4 regions of the Rhizobium sp. 9140 genome follow, and region 4 is predicted to be linked to each of the others. Evidence: predicted binding sites of a transcription regulator. Region 4 holds the regulator's gene; each other region holds the start of a gene.
What was found. Region 4 encodes PhoB, which activates phosphate uptake and scavenging genes when phosphate is short. Its sites were predicted from a motif close to TGTCATNNANCTGTCAT; they were not measured.
Positions count from the first base shown of each region.

Region 1 (5,408 bases), on a different contig from region 4:
GCAGGAATCATGAACCACGCCATGGAGATACCAGCCGCCGGCGTGATCGCGCCCCAGGTCAGAACAGACTGCGCCCAGGCGCCCTGAAGCAGCAGCGCGCAGGCGAGCAGCATCAGGAGGTAGCCGAGGAGAACGCACGCTTTAGCGAGGCCCCGTGGCAAGGCACGGATCATCGAATCGATGCCGATATGGGCGTGCTCGCGGAGCGCGACGGCGGCACCGAGGAAGATGAGCCAGACGAAGGCCAGCCGCGACATCTCTTCCGAGACCGTCAGTCCGCTGTTTAGCGCATAGCGCAGGATGACGTTGGTGAAAACGAGGATGACCATCGCTGCGAGGAGCAGGGCGATGGAAACGCGCAAAAGCGCAAAATACAGATCGGCGATCCGTCTCATGAAAGTCCTCCCGTGCGATCGGCACTCCCTGCCGGATCGGCTGCTCCCGTCCGTCGATGCGGGGATCCCTCCAGATCCTAAAACATCGCCGTCATGTCCCGTAGCCCGATACGCCCGGCCCACAGCATTCTATGATCCGGCACCGTCTTACGTCGATGACGATCAAACTTCTGTCTCTTTCCAAAGAAAGCATCTTGGGATAAAAATGTACGAACCGGTTCGTTTAGTCAATGCGAAAATTGTGTTTTCGGGAAGATCGGTGAATGACGTGCCGGTTGGAACATGCAGAATGGACCGCGCCGGCCTTTGTGTCGGTCGTGCCCGTCATGGGCGTGTGGGAGGATGATGGGCAAAATGGCCGACACAGACGGTGTTGACGAACGGGGGGATCTTGACGCCGATGGTCTGCCCGGCAGACGTCGCGTAACGCAGCAGGACCGCACGACGAAAACGCGGGACGACATCCTGCTCGTCGCGCGCGAGGAATTTGCGGCGAACGGCCTTTCGGGCGCCCGCGTCGATGCCATCGCCGAGCGCACACGGACGTCCAAGCGGATGATCTACTATCATTTCGGCTCGAAGGAAGGTCTCTACCTCGCCGTGCTCGAACATGCCTATACCGGCATCCGAAAGGTTGAGGCGGAACTGCGGCTGGCGGACGTCGATCCGGTCGAGGCCATGCGCCGCCTGATCGGCTTCACCTTCGACTATGACGAGGCCAATCCCGATTTCATCCGTCTGGTGACGATTGAGAACATCCATCGCGCCAGCCATATGCGCCAGTCCTCCAGTCTCGGCCGGCTCAACGTGTCGATCATCGATACGATCGCCGCGATCCTCCGGCGGGGACAGGAGACCGGCGCGTTCCGCCGCGAGGTCGATCCGATCGACCTGCATATGCTGATCTCGTCCTTCTGCTTCTTCCGGGTCTCCAACCGCCACACCTTCGGCCATATCTTCGGCCGCGATCTCGGCGAAGCCACGATGCGCAGCCGCCATCGCGTCCTGTTGCAAGATGCGGTGATCGCTCTGCTGCGTGCCCCACAAGCTGTCGCGAATGGGCATGAAAAGGACTGATCGGATCCCTTATTTGCGGCGGCATCACAGGGATTTGGTCGTGCCGGATGCTTTCATCGGGCGTGATACCCGGTGTAGACAACGATCATGATGCTCCGCTCCATGTCCGCCCGGAACTACCGTTCGCTGCGCTCAATCCGCATGGATCTGGGCGGTGTCAACGTGTTCATCGGCGAGAACGGCGTCGGCAAGTCCAATCTCTATCGCGCCTTGCAGCTCGTGCAGGCCGCCGTGAGGGGCTCGCTCGCCTATGAGATCGCGGCGGAAGGAGGCATGGCGTCCGCGCTCTGGTCAGGCCCGAGACGCATCGAGAAGAATTTCCGCATCAGGCTCGATGTCGAAGTGTTGGACGAGGAGCGGGCGGTCACGTTCCGCTATCGCGTGGAGGCCGGGTTGCGACCGCCGAAGGCCGCAGCCGGCTTCGCCTTCGAGCCGCAAATAAAGGAAGAGGTCCTTTCGGTCGAAACGGGCGCGCGGCCGGTCACGATGATGAAACGGGCAGGGCCAGGCGTGATGGTGCGCGGCGAGCGTGGACGGATGGAAGAGTATCCGCAGCCGGCGATGACGTCGGAGACGGCGATCGCCATGCTCGGCGATGCCGGCCATTATCCGGAAGTCGCAACATTTCGCCGTCTGGTCGATGGCTGGCGCTTCTTCCACGGCTTCCGCACCGACCGGGATGCGGCGCTGCGCCAGCCCTGCCTTGCGGTCACGGCACCGCTTCTGGCTGAGGACGGCGGCAATATGGCGGCAGTCTTTGCAACGCTCGTCCACACCCGCGGCGACACCGTCGAACTTGACCGGGCGATCGCGGCAGCCCTCGGCGGCGCGAGGCTGCATGTGCCAGAGCCCGAAGAATTCGCTGCGTTCGGCCTGATCTTTCCCGACTTTCCGCAGCGCGTCTTTCAGCCGCGCGAACTCTCCGACGGGCAGATCCGCTTCCTCGCTCTTGCCGCCGCACTGATGTCCTATCGCCAGCCGCCGCTGATCGCGCTCAACGAGCCTGAGGCGAGCCTGCATCCCGACATGCTCCTGCCGCTCGCCGATCTGATCGCGACGGCCGCAGTCACTAGTCAGATCTGGATCGTCACCCATTCAGAAGCGCTCGCCTCTGCCGTTTTCGAGCGCTGCGGAACCCGGCCGAAGCGTGTCATCCGTAAGGACGGCGCGACGTGGATCGAGGGCATGCGGCTCACCGGCGTCGTCGACGAGGACGACGAGGACGAGGCGTAGCCGGCCGCGCCGCTGCGACACCCACAAAGAGCGGCGAACCGTCGTCTTTCTGCAACCGGCGTGACGACCATCATCCAACCGTCACACAGGGCGGTTAAGCCTGCCCGCAGACAGTCTCCTCTCTACCCGAACGAGGTTCTCATGCGGACTCTTCTTGCTGCGCTTGTCGCGACCACGATCCTTGCCGGCGCGGCCCAGGCCACGACCGTTTACCCGCTCTCCCGCGCGACGATCCTCGCGGGATCGCCGTTCGACTTTAAGATCGAGCTGCCCGGCGTGGTGAAGGCCGAGGACGTGAAGGTCACCGTCAACGGCGAGGACTATGCCGCAGCGCTCGGCTCGGCTGCCGAATTTGTGGCCGAGGAGAAGGGCAAGGAGGACAAGGTTCTCGGTTCCGCCCTGATCCTGCGCGGCGCACGAATCCTGAAGGCCGGGAGCTACAAGGTCGATGTGACCGCAGGCGGCGAGACGAAATCGGTGACGTGGGAGGTCTACGAAACCACCGCGCAGCCGAAGGCGAAGAATGTGATCTTCCTGCTCGGCGACGGCCTCTCGGTCGCGCACCGCACCGGCGCCCGGATCATGTCGAAGGGCATGACGGAAGGAAAGTCGAATGGGCGTCTCGCCATGGACGATCTCGATCACATGGCCTTCGTCGGGACCTCGGCCACGGACGCGATCGCGACCGACAGCGCCAACACCATGTCGGCCTACATGACCGGCCACAAGACGGCCGTCAACGCGCTCGGCGTCTATGCCGACCGAACCCCCGCAAGCCTTGACGACCCGAAGGTCGAGACCATCGCGGAAGCCCTGCGCCGCACCACGAAGAAGGCGATCGGTGTCGTATCCACCGCCGAGATCGAGGATGCCACGCCGGCAGCCGTCGTCGCCCACACCCGCAAGCGCGCCGACAAGGCCGACATCGTCGGCATGTTCTATACCGTTCAGCCGGAGGTCATCCTCGGCGGCGGTTCCGCCTACTTCCTGCCGCAGGCGACGCCGGGTTCCAAGCGCAAGGACGACAAGGATTATATCCAGATGTTCAAGGATGCCGGCTACGCACTGGCGACCGACAGGACCGAGCTCGAAGCCTCTTCCGGCACCAATGCCGCCAAGCTGCTCGGCCTGTTCCACACAGGCAACATGGACTCGATCCTTGACCGCAATTTCCTGAAGAAGGGCACCGTTTCCAAGTTCCCGAACCAGCCGGGCCTCGTCGACATGACCAGTGCGGCGCTGACGCAGCTGTCCAAGAACGCGGACGGCTTCTTCCTGATGGTCGAGGGCGCCACGATCGACAAGATGTCCCACCCGATGGATTGGGACCGGGCGATGTATGAGACGATCGAGTTCGACAAGGCCGTCGGGGTCGCGCGCGATTTTGCCGCCAAGAACCCGGATACGCTGATCGTCGTCACGGGCGACCACACCCACGGCGTTTCGGTCATCGGCACCATCGACGACGAAAAGCCGGGCACGGAGATGCGGCAGAAGGTTGGCATCTACGCCGATGCCGGCTTCCCGAACTACGAGGACAAGGACGGCGACGGCTATCCCGATAAGGTCGATCCGACACGCCGCCTCGCCGTGTTCTCCAGCAACTTCCCGGATTACTACGAGACGTTCCGTCCGAAGCTCGATGGCCCGTTCGAGCCGACCGTGCAGAACGAGAATAAGGAATACGTCGCGAACCCGGCCTACAAGGACGTTCCCGGCGCTGTTCTGCGCGAAGGCAACTTGCCGAAGAGCTCCGAAAGCGCCGTCCATGCCGTCGATGACGTCGTGCTGCAGGCAAGCGGGCCAGGTTCGGAAGGCTTTAAGGGCTATATGGAGGAAAGCGACATCTACCGCGTGCTCGCCGACAGTCTCGCCCTCGGCTCACCGGACAAGATCTCCGCGAAGTAAGGAATAGAAGCCCGCCGGGTTATCGCCCGGCGGCGCTCGAGGAAACGACATGACGAAATCTGAGGCCTTGCGCCGTCGCATGCTCCTCGGCTTGCTCGCATCCCTGCCGGCGGCTGCCTTTCCGCCGCTCGCTTTCGCTGCGGACACCGAGATCGGCTTTGACGATCTCTACGGCAGTGTCGGTGTGCTCGGCCTCACCTTCTCCGATACCGTGAAAGCGCTGAACGGCAAGGGCGTGACGATGAGCGGCTTCATGGCGCCGCCGCTCAAGGCCGAGGCCGCGTTTTTCGTACTGACCGAGATTCCGATGTCGATCTGCCCTTTCTGCTCGTCGGATTCCGATTGGCCCGACAATATCGTCGTCGTCTACCTCGACGAGGCACAGACCTTCGTCCAGCCGGGAACGCGCATTTCCGTGTCGGGAACGCTGGAGGTGGGCACATGGACGGATACCGAGACCGGCTTCGTCAGCCGCCTGCGCCTGCGTAATGCGCGTTACTGGTCGGTTTGAGCAGATGCTGTCGCTCACCCTCAAAGATATCGCCGTCTGCTATGCCGGGCTTGCCGCGCCCGTGCTCTCGGTTCCTGCCTTGCAGTTTGCAGCTGGGGAAAACGTGGCCGTCACCGGCGCCTCTGGCTCGGGCAAGAGCACCTTCGTCAATGTCGTCTCCGGCCTCGAGCATGTCCGCGAGGGTCGGATCGACTGGAGCGGAACCGACCTCGTGCGCTTTACCGAGCATCGGCGCGACCGCTGGCGGGCCGAGCATGTTGGCCTCGTCATGCAGGACTTTCATC
Region 1 covers NZ_FJUR01000002.1:484,065-489,472, reverse strand. The annotation lists gene GA0004734_RS19590 (TRAP transporter small permease) at 1-395, opposite strand, end outside; gene GA0004734_RS19585 (TetR/AcrR family transcriptional regulator) at 750-1,472, shown strand; gene GA0004734_RS19580 (AAA family ATPase) at 1,560-2,705, shown strand; gene GA0004734_RS19575 (alkaline phosphatase) at 2,847-4,613, shown strand; gene GA0004734_RS19570 (hypothetical protein) at 4,663-5,124, shown strand; gene GA0004734_RS19565 (ABC transporter ATP-binding protein) at 5,129-5,408, shown strand, end outside.
Region 1: the regulator PhoB is predicted to act here: its motif matches at 2,774-2,790, upstream of GA0004734_RS19575 (alkaline phosphatase).

Region 2 (5,408 bases), on a different contig from region 4:
ATCGACCACGGATGCCGCATCGCTGCCCATGCGACAGGTGCCGACGGGATGGTAGATCGTATCGGCATGCGCGCGGATGCTTGCTGCTATGGCTGCATCGTCCTGCGGGTCGAGGGTACGATAGGGGCGGCCCTTGTGCTGCGCCAGAGCCGGTTGCCGCAGAATATGCTCGGCGCTGCACACGCCTTTCACGAGCGTCTGCATGTGGCCGGCATCCGAGAGATAGCGGGGGTCGATGAGGAGCGCGCTTGCCGGGTCCGCAGTCGCACCGAGCCGCGGCTCGCGGGACGCAGAACGCAGACATGGAGGGATATGCCGGTCTTCAGAATGATGCGGCGGGCGTGGTTTTCGACAAGGCCGATGGTGAAGTGAAACTGGAGATCGGGCCGATCGACGGACGGCGAGGACCGCACGAAGCCGCCGGCTTCGGCGAAATCGCTGGAGAGGTTTCCGCGCTTGCCCGGCAGGAAGGGCAGGACCCCGCGAAGAAGCGGGATCGAGCCGACGGGGGTCGTTCCGATGACGCCACCGCCGCGCACGAGCCGGCTGCTGATATGGTCGAGATGATCCTGAGATTGGCGCCCACCTTGTTCCGATCCGCCACGACGGCGATGCCGTGCTGACGCAGTTGCTCCGCCGGGCCGATGCCCGGAAGCATCAGAAGTTGCGGCGTGCCGAAGGCGCCGCCGGCCAGCACCACCTCCCGTCGTGCCGTGAGGATGCGCGTCCGCCCGCGATGGACGACCTCCACGCCGGTAGCCCTGTTATCCTCGAAGGACAGCCGGAGGGCCTGCGTATCCGGAAGACGCCTGAGGTTCGGGCCATGCCGTGTGTAGATGTAGGCGGTGCCGGCGTCGCGCGTTCGGTGACGAAGGTGTTCGCGAGCGCATGACGCAGGCGCTCTTCGCCGTGGTGACGGTCTACCGTGCGGCCGGCACGACCCCGCAACAGGCGTCATTCACCGATCCGTGAGACTTGCAGGATTGGAGAGGGCTAACGGCCTATCCACAGAAGCCGTTGAGCTTGAGGATCTTGTGCGCCTCAATCGTCGCCTGAAGCTCCGCCTCGGACGCCCGGTTTCCAGCGTTACTATCCGGGTGGTGCAGCTTGATGCGTTCCTTGTAGCGCCGGTTGATCTGGTCCGGCGTGGCGTCGTGCGGGAGCCCCAGGGTTTCGAAGGCCTTCGCCTCGAGCACCTTCAGTTTTCGCGCCTGTGCCTCCCGCTTTTGCATCAGGCGTTCGGCCGCACTTTTCCGGGCGTTCAGCGACTTTGCCGAGCCCGAGCGCACAGTGAACGGCATCGGCAATTCGGTGGCTTCCACGATCGGCTTGCCGAAGCTCGGCCGCGCACCGCTGATCGCTTCGCGCTGGTAGCGCGCAACGATCGGGTCGGACAGATCCGGTGAGAAGTTGTAGCCCTTGTTGTATTCCTTGATGTGGTCGAGACAGAACATCAGGAACAGGCCTTCGCCTCCAAGACCGACCGGCGCGCGATGCGTGCCGACCTTTTCGCACCCATGCCATTGACACTGCGGCCCCGTGGGGGCCTCGGCGGCTTTGGACTTCTTCTTGGCAGACTTGAGGCCAACGAAAATACGTGAATCAGACATGCACGGCTTATGCGATCAGATGCGCAATCCCGCAAGACCGCTTTGCATGGTGATGATCATTCTGTGTATGAGGCACGCATCACATTTCAGAAAACAGGCCGCAGACGCTTGCTTTTGCCGCCTAAGCCTTGCTTCCGGCGAAGAGCGGCTTGAAGGCCTGGAGGAGCAGGATGACGATGCCGCCGAGGATGGCGCCGAAGATCGCCTGCACCAGGGTCGCCACCAGCCAGTGAACGACGTGTGGCAGGACGGGTATGAGCATGACCGCGAAGCCCGCGGCACCTTCCACGATATGTTCCGGCTGGTGCAACCCGAATTCGGCAAGGCCGTGAATGACGATGCTGCCGCCGACCCAGAGCATGGCGGCGGTTCCCACGATCGCAAGGATCTGCAGGAAGACCGGAACGCCCTTGACGAGACCGTGCCCGATTGTCTTGCTGATGTCCCCGCCCGTCGCTACCAGATGGAGGCCGATATCGTCGGCTTTGACGATGAACGCGACCACGCCGTAGACAGCAACCGTGATGAGAATGCCGACGGCGGCGAGGACTGCGACCTGTGTCGCGAAGTTCGAGGTGGACACGCCTGCAAGCGTCAGCGCCATGATCTCGGCCGAGAGGATGAAGTCCGTGCGGATGGCGCCCGCGACCTTCTGTTCTTCGAGTGTAGCCGGATCGAGGGTCGCAGCGCCGGCGGTGTCGGCGTGGCCATGGCCCGATAAAGCGGAGTAGATCTTCTCGGCGCCCTCGAAGCAAAGATAGGTGCCGCCGATCATCAGCAGCGGCGTGATCAGCCACGGCACGAACGCACCCATGAGCAGGCAGGCCGGCAGCAGGAAGACGAGCTTGTTGCGGAGCGACCCCTTGGCGATCCGCCAGATGATCGGCAGTTCGCGGCTTGGCGATAGCCCGACGACATAGGTCGGCGTGACCGCCGTATCGTCGATGACGACGCCTGCAGCCTTGATGCTGGCCTTTGCCGTTTGCGCGCCGACATCGTCGAGGGATGCGGCCGCGAGCTTCGCAATGGCCGCGATGTCATCCAGTAGCGCTATCAAGCCTGTCGCCAACGCAAGGTCCTTTCAAGGCCGATGTCAGGGCTTACCCGGCCATCGACGTGGTGCTTCTCTCGGAATCGTCGTGCAGCGCTCACGGCTGCACGCCCGAACAGGGCCGGAAGACGCATTGCGTGTCAATGCGTTTGCGGAATGGCCCGCAAAATGAGCGATAGCTGAACATCTTACCGTCGCAACATTCCGCGATCGTCATCCTGCTGACACAGGGCATGTATTAAGCTCCAGCGTTGATCAATGCCTTCCTTCCGTCACGGAGCCTTCATGAATATCAACGACCCAGCCCAGCTCGCGCGCATCAAGGCGGAAATTGTCGACAGTTTCGACGAGGAACTGGAAATGCAGATGGAAGAGGATCGTCTGGACGACCTCCTCGAGGAGGGCACGAACCCGACAGCCGAACCGCTTCTCGACCGCAAGGTCTATTTCCAGGAACTTTTCCGTCTCCAGCACGAACTCGTGCGCCTGCAGGATTGGGTCCAGCACAAGAAGCTTAAGGTCGTCGTGCTGTTCGAGGGCCGCGACTCCGCCGGCAAGGGCGGTGCCATCAAGCGCGTGACCCAGCGGCTCAATCCCCGCGTCTGCCGTGTGGTCGCGCTGCCCGCGCCGTCCGAGCGCGAACGCCACCAGTGGTATTTCCAGCGTTACGTCCAGCACCTGCCCACGGCCGGCGAAATCGTGCTGTTCGACCGCAGCTGGTACAATCGCGCCGGTGTCGAGCGGGTGATGGGGTTCTGCACCCCCGACGAACTGGAAGAGTTTTTCCAGTCCGTGCCGCAGTTCGAAAACATGCTCGTGCGCTCCGGTATCATCCTGATCAAATACTGGTTTTCGATCACAGATGAAGAGCAGGCCTTCCGCTTCAATATGCGCATCCGGGATCCGTTGAAGCAGTGGAAGCTGTCCCCGATGGATCTGGAAAGCCGCATTCACTGGGAATCCTACACCAAGGCCAAGGAGGACATGCTAGAGCGCACGCACCGCCCGGAAACGCCCTGGTGGGTGGTCGATGCCGTGGACAAGCGCAAGGCGCGCCTGAACTGCATCTCGCATCTCCTGCAGCAGATCCCTTACGAGGACGTTCCCAAGCCCTCCGTCCAGCTGCCGGACCGCGCACGCAACGCGGACTACTACCGCAAGCCTGTCCCGGCGGACATGTATGTGCCGGATGTCTATAATGCCGCGCCTGAGGCCGGAGTGCCACGCCTGGCCGGTAAGAGCGGTCAGTAAGCGTCCCGATATCTAACCAATGCCCGGCAGATTGGCGAGAGGAGCACGTCGAAGGCTCGTCTCGCCACAGCCGGGTTCTTGCACGGCCTCGATATGGCGGCCCGAACGTCTACTTGCCGAGCGTCTACTGGAAAGCCTTCTCCAGGAAAGTGACCAGCGAAGGTCGCCAGACGTCCATCTCGTGCTGGAGGTCCTTGTATTCGTGGTACTCGTGGACGATCTTCTTCTCGTCCAGCGTCTTTTTCAGCCCGGCGATATCCTTGCCCGTGACCGTATCTTTCGACCCGACCGTCACGGTGAAGTTCCGCAGCGCCTTGTTCATCGTGTCCGGCGCGTTCAGCGCCGCATCGACCGCCGTGTTGGGCACCGTCGTGGTGGAGACGCCGCTGAAGGTCGCAATCCAGCCGAAGGTGCCGAGGTGCGAGAGACCGGAAACCAGCGCCTGATACCCGCCCTGCGACAGCCCGACAATGGCGCGGGCGTCGGCATCCGTGCGCACGCGGTAGGTTTTTTCCATGTAGGGAATGAGATCCTCGATCAGCTCCCGGTCGATAGCGTCGGCATTGATCGGATAAAAGTCCTTGCGGCGCTGGGCCGCCGGAAAGTTCTCGGCGATGGCCTCGGGAATGTCGGCCTCCGTATCCGGGATGACGACGATCATCGGCTTGATCCTGTTTTCGGCCAGCAGATTGTCGAGAATTTGGGGTGCGCGCCCCTGGGTGACCCAGGAGTCCACCGTGTCGCCGAACCCGTGATAGAGATAGACGACGGGCAGAGGCTCCACGGTATCCGTATAGCCAGGCGGCGTGTAGACATGCATCTGACGCTGGGATTTCAGCGCCTTGGATGACAGCGTCACCAGACGCAGGTCGCCATGCGGCACGTCGCGTGTGTCGAGAATGCTGCCGGGAACGAGAACGAGGCTCGTGTTCACCTGTCGTTGTGGCTTCGGCTGATGGGAGCCGGGATCTATGCTGCGAAAGCCGTCGATGTTGAAGTAATATTCATAGAGGTTCGGTGCGAGAACGTCGCTCTTCGCCGTCCAGACACCGTCCTCGCCACGGGCCATCATCATCGGCTCTCGCTGGCCGAGCACGACGGCCACCGATTTGGCGGCCGGAGCGAAGAGCCGGAAGGTGATCGACTTATTCGCTTCGACCGACGTCACGAATGCCTTCAGAGGCGTGTCGGCCGGCGGGGAGGCGGGCGGCTCAAGAGCGAAAGCGGGCACGCTTACCATGATAGCTGCCACGCAGCCTGCCGCGACGAGCGCGGGCAACAGTTTGACCATGATGAATTCCTCCACATTGCATCTACCTCATCCCGTCAGGAAGCTACACCCCGGCGGCCCGTTTTCAACGGCCATTTCGTAAGTTCTTCGTAGCGCTTCCGTTTTCCGTCTGCCGGCGCGAAGGTTCTTGTGCAAATGGAGATGGCCGGGCGGCGATCGAGCCCTATCTCCGCTGCTCCGACCGTGTAGGGAATGTAAGAGGCGA
Region 2 covers NZ_FJUR01000002.1:466,724-472,131, reverse strand. The annotation lists gene GA0004734_RS19515 (GMC oxidoreductase) at 1-300, opposite strand, end outside; gene GA0004734_RS26485 (hypothetical protein) at 303-623, shown strand; gene GA0004734_RS19505 (J domain-containing protein) at 1,002-1,610, opposite strand; gene GA0004734_RS19500 (DUF808 domain-containing protein) at 1,732-2,679, opposite strand; gene ppk2 (polyphosphate kinase 2) at 2,947-3,912, shown strand; gene GA0004734_RS19490 (esterase) at 4,037-5,203, opposite strand; gene GA0004734_RS19485 (phospholipase D-like domain-containing protein) at 5,408-5,408, shown strand, end outside.
Region 2: the regulator PhoB is predicted to act here: its motif matches at 2,873-2,889, upstream of ppk2 (polyphosphate kinase 2).

Region 3 (5,408 bases), 250 kb from region 4:
GTCGAGGGTCGCTATGTCATGGACCCCTCGCCCATTCCGAAATTCGACAATCCGAAGCTCGATCGCTCGCCCGCCTTGCAGCTCTTCGGCGCGGGACGCGAGAAGCGCATCTATGCGCTGCCGCCTTTCACCCAGGTGACGAGCCTCGATTTCGAGGATCACCCCTTCACCGTCCAGACCTTCAGCCGCCCCTGTGCGCTCTGCAACGCGACCGGCGTCTACATGGACGAGGTGGTGACCGACGACCGGGGCGGGCGGATGTTCGTCTGCTCCGACACCGACCATTGCGAGACGCGGCAAGCGGACGGCCACACGGGGGCCGGCCTGCCGCAGCTCGGGGAACATGCGTCAATCGAGCAGGAGACCACGCGATGACCGATCCCATCCTCTCCGTCCGCGGGCTCGAAAAGCGCTACGGCGCCTTCATCGGCTGCACCGACGTCTCCTTCGACGTCTGGCCGGGCGAGGTCGTCGCCATCGTCGGCGAGTCCGGCTCCGGCAAGACGACGCTGCTCAACTGCATCTCCGGCCGGCTGGAGCGCTCGGCCGGCGAGATCCGCTACCGGATGCGCGACGAGCGCTTCCCCGACCTTGCCGATCTCTCGGAAGCGGAGCGTCGCTTCCTGATGCGCACCGACTGGGGCTTCGTGCACCAGAACCCGGCCGACGGGCTGCGGATGCGCGTTTCGGCTGGCGCCAATGTCGGCGAGCGGCTGATGGCCGTCGGCGAGCGTCATTACGGGACTATCCGGCGCACGGCTGGCGACTGGCTGTCGCGCGTGGAGATCGCCGCCGAGCGGATCGACGACCAGCCGATCGCCTTTTCCGGCGGCATGCGTCAGCGCCTGCAGATCGCCCGCAATCTCGTTACCCATCCACGGCTGATCTTCATGGACGAGCCGACCGGGGGCCTCGACGTTTCCGTGCAGGCCCGCGTGCTCGATCTTTTGCGCGGACTGGTCACCGACCTGTCGCTCGCCGTCGTCATCGTCACCCACGACCTCGCCGTGGCGCGACTTCTGTCGCAGCGCATGATCGTCATGAAGGGCGGGCACATCGTCGAAGCCGGGCTGACGGACCGGGTGCTGGACGATCCGCGCCATGCCTACACCCAGCTTCTCGTCGCCTCCATTCCTGAATCCTGAGCCCGAATGCCGAACCGGAGCCCGCCGATGTCCATCTCCTCCATCACGCCGACTCATCCTGCCATTTATCCTGCCATGCCGGAAGGCGCGCTGCTCAGCGTGCGGGATGTCGCCAAATCCTTCGTCATGCACCTGCGCGACGGCGTCATGCTGCCGGTGGTCGCCAATGTCCGCTTCGATCTCTTTCCCGGCGAATGCGTCGTTCTCGGCGGCCCCTCGGGCGTCGGCAAATCGTCCATCCTGCGCATGGTCTATGGCAACTACGCCATCGATCAGGGCTCCGTTCTGGTGCGGGACCCTGAAAGCGGCGCGGTTCGCGATCTCGGCGGCGGCGATCCGCGTCTCGTTCTGGCCATCCGGCACAACGGCATCGGCTATGTCAGCCAGTTCCTGCGCGCCGTACCGCGCGTCTCCGCGGTCGAGATCGTGGCCGAGCCGCTGGTTTCACGCGGCGTCGATCGGGTGGAGGCGACCGCGCGCGCCCGTGACATGCTCTCCCGGCTCAACCTGCCGGAAACGCTGCACGGGCTTCCCCCAGCCACCTTTTCCGGCGGCGAAAAGCAGCGCGTCAACATCGCCCGCGGCTTCATCACCGATCATCCCGTCCTCCTCCTCGATGAGCCCACCGCCTCGCTCGACGCGGAGAACCGAGACGTGGTGACCGCGATGATCGGCGAGAAGCTCGCACGCGGCACGGCCATTCTCGGCATCTTCCACGACCAGCCGGTGCGCGAAGCCGTGGCGACCCGCACCATCGACGTTTCCGCATTTTCCGCCCGAAAGGCTGCGTGATGGCCAAGCTTTCCGAACATCGCCCCACAATCCACGAGACGGCCGATGTCACCGACTGCCGGCTTGGCCGCTATGTCGAGATCGCCCAGAGATCGCGCCTCGGCGAGGTGGACCTCGGCGACTACTCCTATGTCATGGAGGATTGCGCGCTCTGGTGCGCGACCGTCGGCAAGTTCGTCAACATCGCCTCCATGGTGCGGCTGAACGCCACGAACCACCCGATGGAGCGCGCCACGCTGCATCATTTCACCTACAGGGCCGGCGACTATTTCGACGGAGCTGCGGACGAGGCGGACTTCTTTGCAGCGCGGCGCGCCCGCCGCGTCACCATCGGGCACGATGTCTGGATCGGTCACGGCGCGACGGTTCTGCCGGGCGTGACGGTCGGCAATGGCGCTGTGATCGGCGCCGGTGCCGTGGTGTCGCACGATGTGGCGCCCTACACGGTCGTCGGCGGCGTGCCGGCACGGCTGATCCGCGAGCGCTTCCCGCGCGCGACGGCGGAGGCCATGGAGCGGCTCGCCTGGTGGAACTGGCCGCACGACAGATTGTTCGCGGCGCTCGAGGATTTTCGCACGCTGACAGGCGAGGCGTTCGTCGAACGCTACGGCGCCTAATGTAAGCGGTTGACGCAAAAGTTTCATGCAAATGTCACGCAACCATCATCGCTTGCCGCTCACAGTCCTCGGACGTGCAGCCGGCATGACGTCGGCTTTCGAGCTGCTGCCCGGGATCAAACCATGACCGAAATTACCCCTATCGCGCTTTCCGTGAGCAATCTGTCGAAACGCTATGGCGAAACGCGAGCGCTCAACGGCGTCAGCCTCATGCTGGAGCAGGGCGAGATGGTGGCGCTGATCGGCGCTTCCGGTTCCGGGAAGAGCACGCTCATCCGCCACATCGCCGGCCTGGAGATCGGCGATGGCGATGGCGGGCGTGTGGAGATCCTCGGCGCGGTGTCGCAGGCCGGCGGGCGGATGAACCGGGAAGCGGCGCGCGGCCGCGTTGCCGTGATCTTCCAGCAGTTCAATCTCGTCGGGCGGCTTTCCGTGCTGACCAACGTGCTGATCGGCCATCTCGGCCGCATACCGCGCTGGCGGGGCACGCTCGGCCTGTTTAACCGACACGAGAAGGACAAGGCGCAGGCAGCGCTCGCCCGCGTCGGCATTCCGCAGGTTGCCGCCCAGCGCGCCTCGACGCTTTCGGGCGGCCAGCAGCAGCGCGCGGCGATTGCCCGTACCCTCGTGCAGGAAGCGCGCATCCTGATTGCCGACGAGCCGATCTCGGCGCTCGATCCGTCGGCCGCCCGCCGGGTGATGGATGTGCTGGCCGCCATCTCCCGCGAGGACGGGATTACCGTGCTCGTATCGCTTCATCAGGTCGAATATGCGCGGCGCTATTGTCGCCGCACGATCGCCATGCGCGACGGCGCCATCGTCTATGACGGCCCGTCCACCGCCCTTTCCAACGATTTCCTTGCCGAGCTCTACGGAGCGGCATCGGAAGAACTCGTCCTGCCGGATGCTGCCCCGAGCAGCCCGGCCGACCCCATGGCGCCATCCGGCGTCGAGCTTCACACACGTCAGGCGGCGCTCGCCACCGTCTGATCGCACGATAACTGCCAACCGGAGACCACCATGAACGCGATCTTCAAGAGCATTGCGGCGCTTTCGCTCGCCGCTTCCCTCAGCCAGCAGGCGCTTGCCGCCGAGACCATCAACTTCGGCATCATCTCGACCGAGTCCCAGCAGAACCTGAAGACGGCCTGGGAGCCGCTTCTGGCCGACCTCAAGACCAAGACCGGTCTCGACGTGAAGCCCTTCTTCGCGTCGGACTATGCCGGCATCATCGAAGGCATGCGCTTCAACAAAGTGCAGGTTGCCTGGTACGGTAACAAGTCGGCCATGGAAGCGGTCGACCGTGCCGATGGCGAGGTGTTCGTGCAGAGCGTCGCCAAGAACGGCGATCCGGGCTACTGGTCGGTCGTCATCGTTCCCAAGGACAGCCCGATCCAGACGATCGACGAACTGCTCGCCTGCGACAAGTCCAAGAGCTTCGGCCTTGGCGATCCGAACTCCACCTCCGGCTACCTCGTCCCCATGACATTCGTGTTCGGCGCCCGCGGCATCGACCCGAAGGAATGCTTCAAGACGGTGACCAACGCCAACCACGAGACCAATGCCATGGCCGTCGCCATGAAACAGGTCGATGCGGCGGCCAACAATACCGAGAACATGGCGCTGATCCAGCAGAACAAGCCGGATGCCTTTGCCAATATCCGCGAGATCTGGCGCTCGCCGCTGATCCCGTCCGACCCGATCGTCTGGCGCAAGGACCTGCCGGAAGAGGCCAAGACCAAGCTGCGCGACTTCTTCCTCGCCTACGGCACCGCCAACTCCACGGGCGATGTCGCCCATGAGAAGGACGTTCTTGCCGGCCTGAAATGGGCGCCGTTCAAGGCCTCGACCGACAAGCAGCTCCTGCCGATCCGCGTGATGGAACTGTCGAAGTCGATTGCCAAGATCGAAGCCGATGCCTCGCTGTCGGCTGACGCCAAGGCCAAAAAGGTCAAGCCGCTGACCGAGCAGAAGGCGAAGTTCGAAGCCGAGCTCGGAACGGCTTCCAACGGCTGATGCTTCAAACCGGAGCGGGCGGCACCGTCCGCTCCGGTTCTCTCCTGATTTCATTGCCTGATCTTACCGCCTGATCCATCAAGGACGACGCCCATGACCGACGTCATCGCCTCCACAGGCGCAACACATGCCCGCCCGATGACCAGCCCCGCTGTCGTAAAGCCTGCACGGAGCGGCATGCGCGGCTGGATCGCCACGCTCGTCTTCGTGGGTGCGCTTGCCGCCAGCTGGGGGCCGGCCGAAATGGGACGGTGGACCTACCTCTTCTCGGACGCCGGCAACATGGCGACCTATGCCAAGGATTTCCTGAAACCGGATTTCAGGGAATGGGCGTCCTATCTCCGCGAAATGATCGTCACGATCCAGATCGCGCTCTGGGGCACCTTTCTCGCGGTTCTCCTGTCCATTCCTTTCGGTATCCTCTCCGCCCACAACATGGCCCCCTGGTGGGTGCTGCACCCGGTTCGCCGGCTGATGGACCTGTTCCGCGCGATCCATGAGATCGTCTTTGCCGTTCTGTTTGTCGTTGCCGTCGGCCTCGGGCCGTTTGCCGGCGTCATGGCGCTGTTCGTTCACACGACGGGCATTCTCGCCAAGCTCTTCTCCGAAGCCGTCGAAGCGATCGATCCGCGGCCGGTCGAGGCGATCCGCACCACCGGGGCTTCCCGGCTGCAGCAGGTCATCTTCGGCGTCATCCCGCAGGTCCTGCCGCTCTGGATCTCCTTCTCACTCTATCGCCTCGAATCCAACATCCGCTCCGCCACGGTTCTCGGCCTCATCGGTGCCGGCGGCATCGGGCAGATCCTGTTCGAGAGCATTCGCGGTTTCTACTATCCGC
Region 3 covers NZ_FJUR01000001.1:959,763-965,170, reverse strand. The annotation lists gene GA0004734_RS04425 (alpha-D-ribose 1-methylphosphonate 5-phosphate C-P-lyase PhnJ) at 1-375, shown strand, start outside; gene phnK (phosphonate C-P lyase system protein PhnK) at 372-1,145, shown strand; gene phnL (phosphonate C-P lyase system protein PhnL) at 1,221-1,937, shown strand; gene GA0004734_RS04410 (DapH/DapD/GlmU-related protein) at 1,937-2,554, shown strand; gene phnC (phosphonate ABC transporter ATP-binding protein) at 2,678-3,544, shown strand; gene phnD (phosphonate ABC transporter substrate-binding protein) at 3,575-4,570, shown strand; gene phnE (phosphonate ABC transporter, permease protein PhnE) at 4,664-5,408, shown strand, end outside.
Region 3: the regulator PhoB is predicted to act here: its motif matches at 2,587-2,603, upstream of phnC (phosphonate ABC transporter ATP-binding protein).

Region 4 (5,408 bases):
AGTGCGTTCTCGTCCGCCTTCGACATCAGAGCGGCATTGACCTGATATGGCTGGAAGACATTGTGGCCACGGGCGCGGTGTTCCTGGTTCATCGATACCCAGGTGTCGGTCACCACGCAGTCGGCACCGGCCACCGTCTTTTCCGGATCATGCGACAGAACGATATCGCCGCCATTGTTGCGCGCCCAGTTGAGGATCTTGTCATCGGGCTCGGAGCCAAGTGGCACGGCCATTTTCATGGTGTAGCCGAAACGGGCAGAGCCCTCGATGAAGGAGTGCAGCACATTGTTGCCGTCGCCGGTCCAGGCGATGGTCTTGCCCTTTACGGGGCCGTTATGCTCCTCGAATGTCATGATGTCGGCCATGATCTGGCAGGGATGCGTTGTATCCGTCAGCGCGTTGATGACGGGCACGGTGGCGTGTTCGGCAAGCTCCAGAAGACGGCTGTGATCCGTGGTGCGGATCATGATGGCATCGACATAACGCGAAAGAACCTTGGCGGTGTCGCCGATGGTCTCGGCGCGACCGAGCTGCATTTCCGTGCCCGACAGGAACAGCGTCTCGCCGCCGAGCTGCCGCATGCCGACATCGAAGGACACGCGGGTCCGTGTCGAGGGCTTTTCGAAAATCATAGCCAGCATCTTGCCGGCCAGCGGCTTCTCGGCTGTACCGGCCTTGGTGGCTGCCTTTCGCACCCGCGCATCATCGATGATGGAGCGCAGATTCTCTGCCGACATGGCGGAGAGATCGAGGAAGTGCCGGGTATCAGCCATGGAAATGCGGTGTCCTGTCCTTGTCCCGTTAGGGCTTTCAGCCCCCTGTCAGGGCCTGGGGTGTCGGTGATTCTGGTTGTCAGTAGGGGCGCGACCTTAAGCGGTCGCGCGTTGCTTCACGGCCGTCAGCGTCTCGCTGGCGCGCTCGATGCGAGCAAGACCCTCGCGGGCTTCCTCTGCTGTGGTGATCAGCGGCGGAAGCAGGCGAATGACGTTTTCGCCAGCAGGCACCGCCAGCATCTTTTCCGCCCGGATCGCTTTCAGCAGATCTGCCGAGGGAACCACCGCCTTGATGCCGAGCATAAGGCCTTCGCCGCGGATTTCCTCGATCACATCTGGGAAGCGGTCGGCAAGCGACGCCAGGCCCTGGCGGAAGACGAGCGCAACATCGCGCACGTGTTCCAGAAAGCCGTCGCCCAGAACCACGTCAAGCACGGCATTGCCGACGGCCATGGCGAGCGGGTTGCCGCCATATGTGGAGCCATGCGTGCCGGCAACCATGCCGGAGGCGGCCTCTTCCGTCGCAAGGCAGGCGCCAAGCGGAAAGCCGCCGCCGATACCCTTGGCCGCCGCCAGAATATCCGGTGTAATACCGGACCATTCATAGGCGAAGAGCTTGCCGGTACGACCGACGCCGCACTGGACTTCGTCGAAAATCAGCATCAGCCCGTATTCGTCACAGAGGTCGCGCAGCGCCTGCAGGAAAGCCTTGGGCGCCGGGCGTATGCCGCCCTCGCCCTGGATCGGCTCGATCAGGATCGCAGCCGTTTCCTCGGTGATCGCCTCCTTGACGGCATCGAGATCGCCGAAGGGAACCTGCACGAAGCCGGGCGCCTTGGGACCGAAGCCTTCGAGATACTTTGCCTGCCCGCCGGCTGCGATCGTCGCAAGCGTGCGGCCGTGGAACGCGCCTTCGAAGGTGATGACGTGGAAACGCTCCGTCCGGCCCTTGGCGAACTGATAGCGGCGCGCGGTCTTGATGGCGCATTCCAGCGCTTCCGCGCCCGAGTTGGTGAAGAAGACCTTGTCGGCAAACGTGTTGTCGGTCAGGCGCTTGGCAAGCTTTTCCTGGCCGGGAATCTCGTAGAGGTTCGACAGATGCCAGACCTTTTCGGCCTGATCCTTCAGCGCCGCCACCAGATGCGGATGGGCGTGGCCAAGTGAATTGACCGCGACGCCGGCAGCGAAATCGAGATAGCGCGCGCCATCTTCCGCCACCAGCCAGACACCCTCGCCGCGCTCGAAGCGCAGCGGCGCGCGCATGTAGGTCTCGTAAAGTGGGGTTGCCTCGGCCATCGTGCCAATCTCCTCGTCCTGTCCGCGCGGTCTGCGGGAAGGTTCGATCTGTTTTGCAGAGACCGGCAGTGCCGGCCCGGAATGAAAAATACCGCCCTGACGGCGGCGAGCGCACTATCGGTATTTCAGGTGCTGCTGTCAACAAAAGTCCCGGAATTACGGCCTTGTCGCGCGTTTTTCGGGCGCGATGCTTTCTGGAGAAAAGGCCTTGCAAATATATCACGCGGTGACAGCAAGTTGGGGAAAACCCAAAAATCGATTCGGGTCGATTCCCCGGACTCTTGTCAGGGAGTCACCCCGTCTCTAGGTTAGCAAATAATTGCTAGACGCATGCGGCGGACCTAGTCACCAAAAGAGTCAAGGCGTTGCAGCTTCGGAGCCATCCGGGGCGCGGTGAGGGATTCGTCCTTCATGAACGGCCTGGAACGGAGACGACCATGAATTGGACTGACGAGCGGGTTGAGAGACTGAAGAAGCTCTGGGCCGAGGGGTTGAGCGCGAGCCAGATCGCGGCACAGCTCGGCGGTGTCAGCCGTAACGCCGTTATCGGCAAGGTTCATCGCCTGTCGCTTCCCGGTCGTGCGAAAGCCGGTGGTGCCGCCCCGAGCGCAAACCGCCCGAAGCGTCCGGTCGTTGCCGCACGCCCGGCAGCGCCGGAAGCCGTCGTCGCCAACGCCGCCCCGCGCGCAGCACCGCTGCGTCCCATGGCACGCCCGGTCAACACGATGAACGTGAACGCGGATTCCGAAGGCGCCTTCGCACCGGAAACCGCACTGACGGTGACCGGCAGCGGGACGAGCGGCGCAACGGGCAGCAATGTCGTCGTACCGATGTCGCGCAAGCTCGTTCTGACACAGCTTACCGACCGCACCTGCAAGTGGCCGATCGGCGATCCCATGAAGGACGAATTCCACTTCTGCGGCAACGACTCTCCGGATACCTCGCCCTACTGCACATTCCACGCCAAGCTGGCCTACCAGCCCTCGGCAGAACGTCGCCGCGCGCGATAAACGCCTGGTAGACCACAACGAAAAGGCCTTCTTCGTTCTGTGAAGAAGGCCTTTTGCGTTATGGATGATGAAGGATGCTTCGTCTGCACCGGACCTGGGCAATCGACAGCGATGCAGCCCTCGAAGACGTTATGCTTCGGGAGCAAAGCGTCATATCATCAGCTTTCCAGCGAGTAGCCTGCGCCGCGGACCGTGCGGATGACGTCTTGCATGTTGGAGAAATTGAGGGCCTTGCGCAGGCGGCCGACATGGACGTCGACGGTGCGTTCGTCCACATAGATGTCATGACCCCAGACGCCGTCGAGAAGCTGCGAGCGGGAGAAGACGCGACCGGGCGAGGCCATGAAGAATTCGAGCAGGCGAAACTCCGTCGGCCCGAGGCGGACTTCGCGGGTTTTGCGGTGAACGCGGTGGGTTTCGCGGTCCAGCTCGATATCGCCGCATTTCAGAAGCGAGGACAGGACTTCGGGACGCGCACGGCGCAGCATGGCCTTCACGCGCGCGATCAGCTCGGGCGTCGAAAATGGCTTCACGACATAGTCGTCGGCGCCAGTGGCAAGGCCGCGAACCCGCTCGCTCTCTTCGCCCCGCGCCGTCAGCATGATGATCGGCAGGCGCTCCGTTTCGCTGCGCTGGCGCAGGCGACGGCAGAGCTCGATGCCGGAAACGCCGGGCAGCATCCAGTCGAGGATCAGAAGATCGGGCAGCCGCTCCTGCAGCCGCACCTCTGCCTCGTCGCCCCGGTTGATGGTGTCGACATCGAAGCCTTCGGCCTCAAGATTGTAACGCAGGAGGACGCTCAGCGCTTCTTCATCTTCGACAACGGCAATTTTCGGCTGCATTTCTGGACTCCGTAGTCTCCTTGTCACGCGACAAGGCTTTCGCCAGAACCCGAGGGCGGCGATCATCGTTGACAGTTCATGCGCGGCGCAGAGGCCACCGGATGGCTGCATATCCTTCAGCCGAACGTCCGCCGGCATCGAGACCGGAAGCAACGGCGCAGGAGCATTTCGGCTCCCGCGCCGCTCGCTCAGGTGGCGAGTGCGCCGACGGTGTTCGACGAGTCGTCCTTCGGACGTTCGCCCAGCGGCTGCGCACCGGTCGTCATGTAGTAGATCGTCTCGGCGATGTTGGTCGCGTGGTCGCCGATGCGCTCGATGTTCTTGGCGCAGAACAGGAGATGCGTGCAGGGCGTGATGTTGCGCGGGTCTTCCATCATGTAGGTTAGAAGCTCGCGGAACAACGAGGTGTAGATCGCGTCGATCTCGCTATCACGCTCGCGAATGGCCTTTGCCTTCTCGGCCGAGCGGGATGCGTAGACATCCAGCACTTCCTTCAGCTGCATCAGCGTCAACTCGGCCAGATGCTCGATGCCGCGGGACAGCTGCCGCGGCAGGCTGGCGCTGGAGACGGCGATGACGCGCTTGGCCGTATTTTTGCCGAGATCGCCCACGCGCTCCAGATCGGCCGCAATGCGGATCGACCCCATGATTTCGCGCAGGTCGGCCGCCATCGGCTGGCGCTTGGCAATCGTCACGATCGCCTTCTCGCCGATCTGGCGCTCGGCGTCGTCAAGCACGACGTCGTCGGAGATGACCTTCTGGGCAAGACCCAGATCGGCATTGACGAGGGCGCGAACGGATTCGGCCACCATCTGCTCGGCAAGGCCACCCATCTCGGAGATACGGCGGCTCAGATATTTCAGGTCTTCGTCATAGACGGATGCGATATGGGTTGCCATGGATCCTGTCCTTGGAGTTCGGTCACGGGCACAAGGCTGTCGGTCGGGCGACCGATCAGCCGAAGCGGCCCATGATGTAATCCTGGGTGCGCTGGTCATCCGGATTGGTGAACATCTTGTCGGTGTCGTTCTCCTCGACAAGATTGCCGAGGTGGAACATGGCGGTGCGCTGCGAGACGCGGGCTGCCTGCTGCATGGAGTGCGTGACGATCACGATCGTGTAGTTGGCGCGCAGCTCGTGGATCAGTTCCTCGACCTTGGCGGTGGCGATCGGGTCGAGCGCCGAACAGGGCTCGTCCATGAGGATGACTTCGGGGCTGACGGCAACGGCGCGCGCGATGCAGAGACGCTGCTGCTGGCCACCGGAAAGGCCGGTGCCCGACTCGTGCAGGCGGTCCTTGACCTCGTTCCACAGACCGGCCTTCTGCAAGCTCTGCTCGACGATGGCGTCGAGTTCGGCCTTGGTGCGGGCGAGACCGTGGATCTTCGGCCCGTAGGTCACGTTTTCATAGATGGACTTCGGAAACGGGTTCGGCTTCTGGAAAACCATGCCGACGCGGGCGCGCAGTTCGACGACGTCGATCGAGG
Region 4 covers NZ_FJUR01000001.1:1,212,226-1,217,633, reverse strand. The annotation lists gene argF (ornithine carbamoyltransferase) at 1-773, opposite strand, end outside; gene GA0004734_RS05650 (aspartate aminotransferase family protein) at 870-2,069, opposite strand; gene GA0004734_RS05645 (GcrA family cell cycle regulator) at 2,507-3,079, shown strand; gene phoB (phosphate regulon transcriptional regulator PhoB) at 3,238-3,921, opposite strand; gene phoU (phosphate signaling complex protein PhoU) at 4,110-4,820, opposite strand; gene pstB (phosphate ABC transporter ATP-binding protein PstB) at 4,876-5,408, opposite strand, start outside.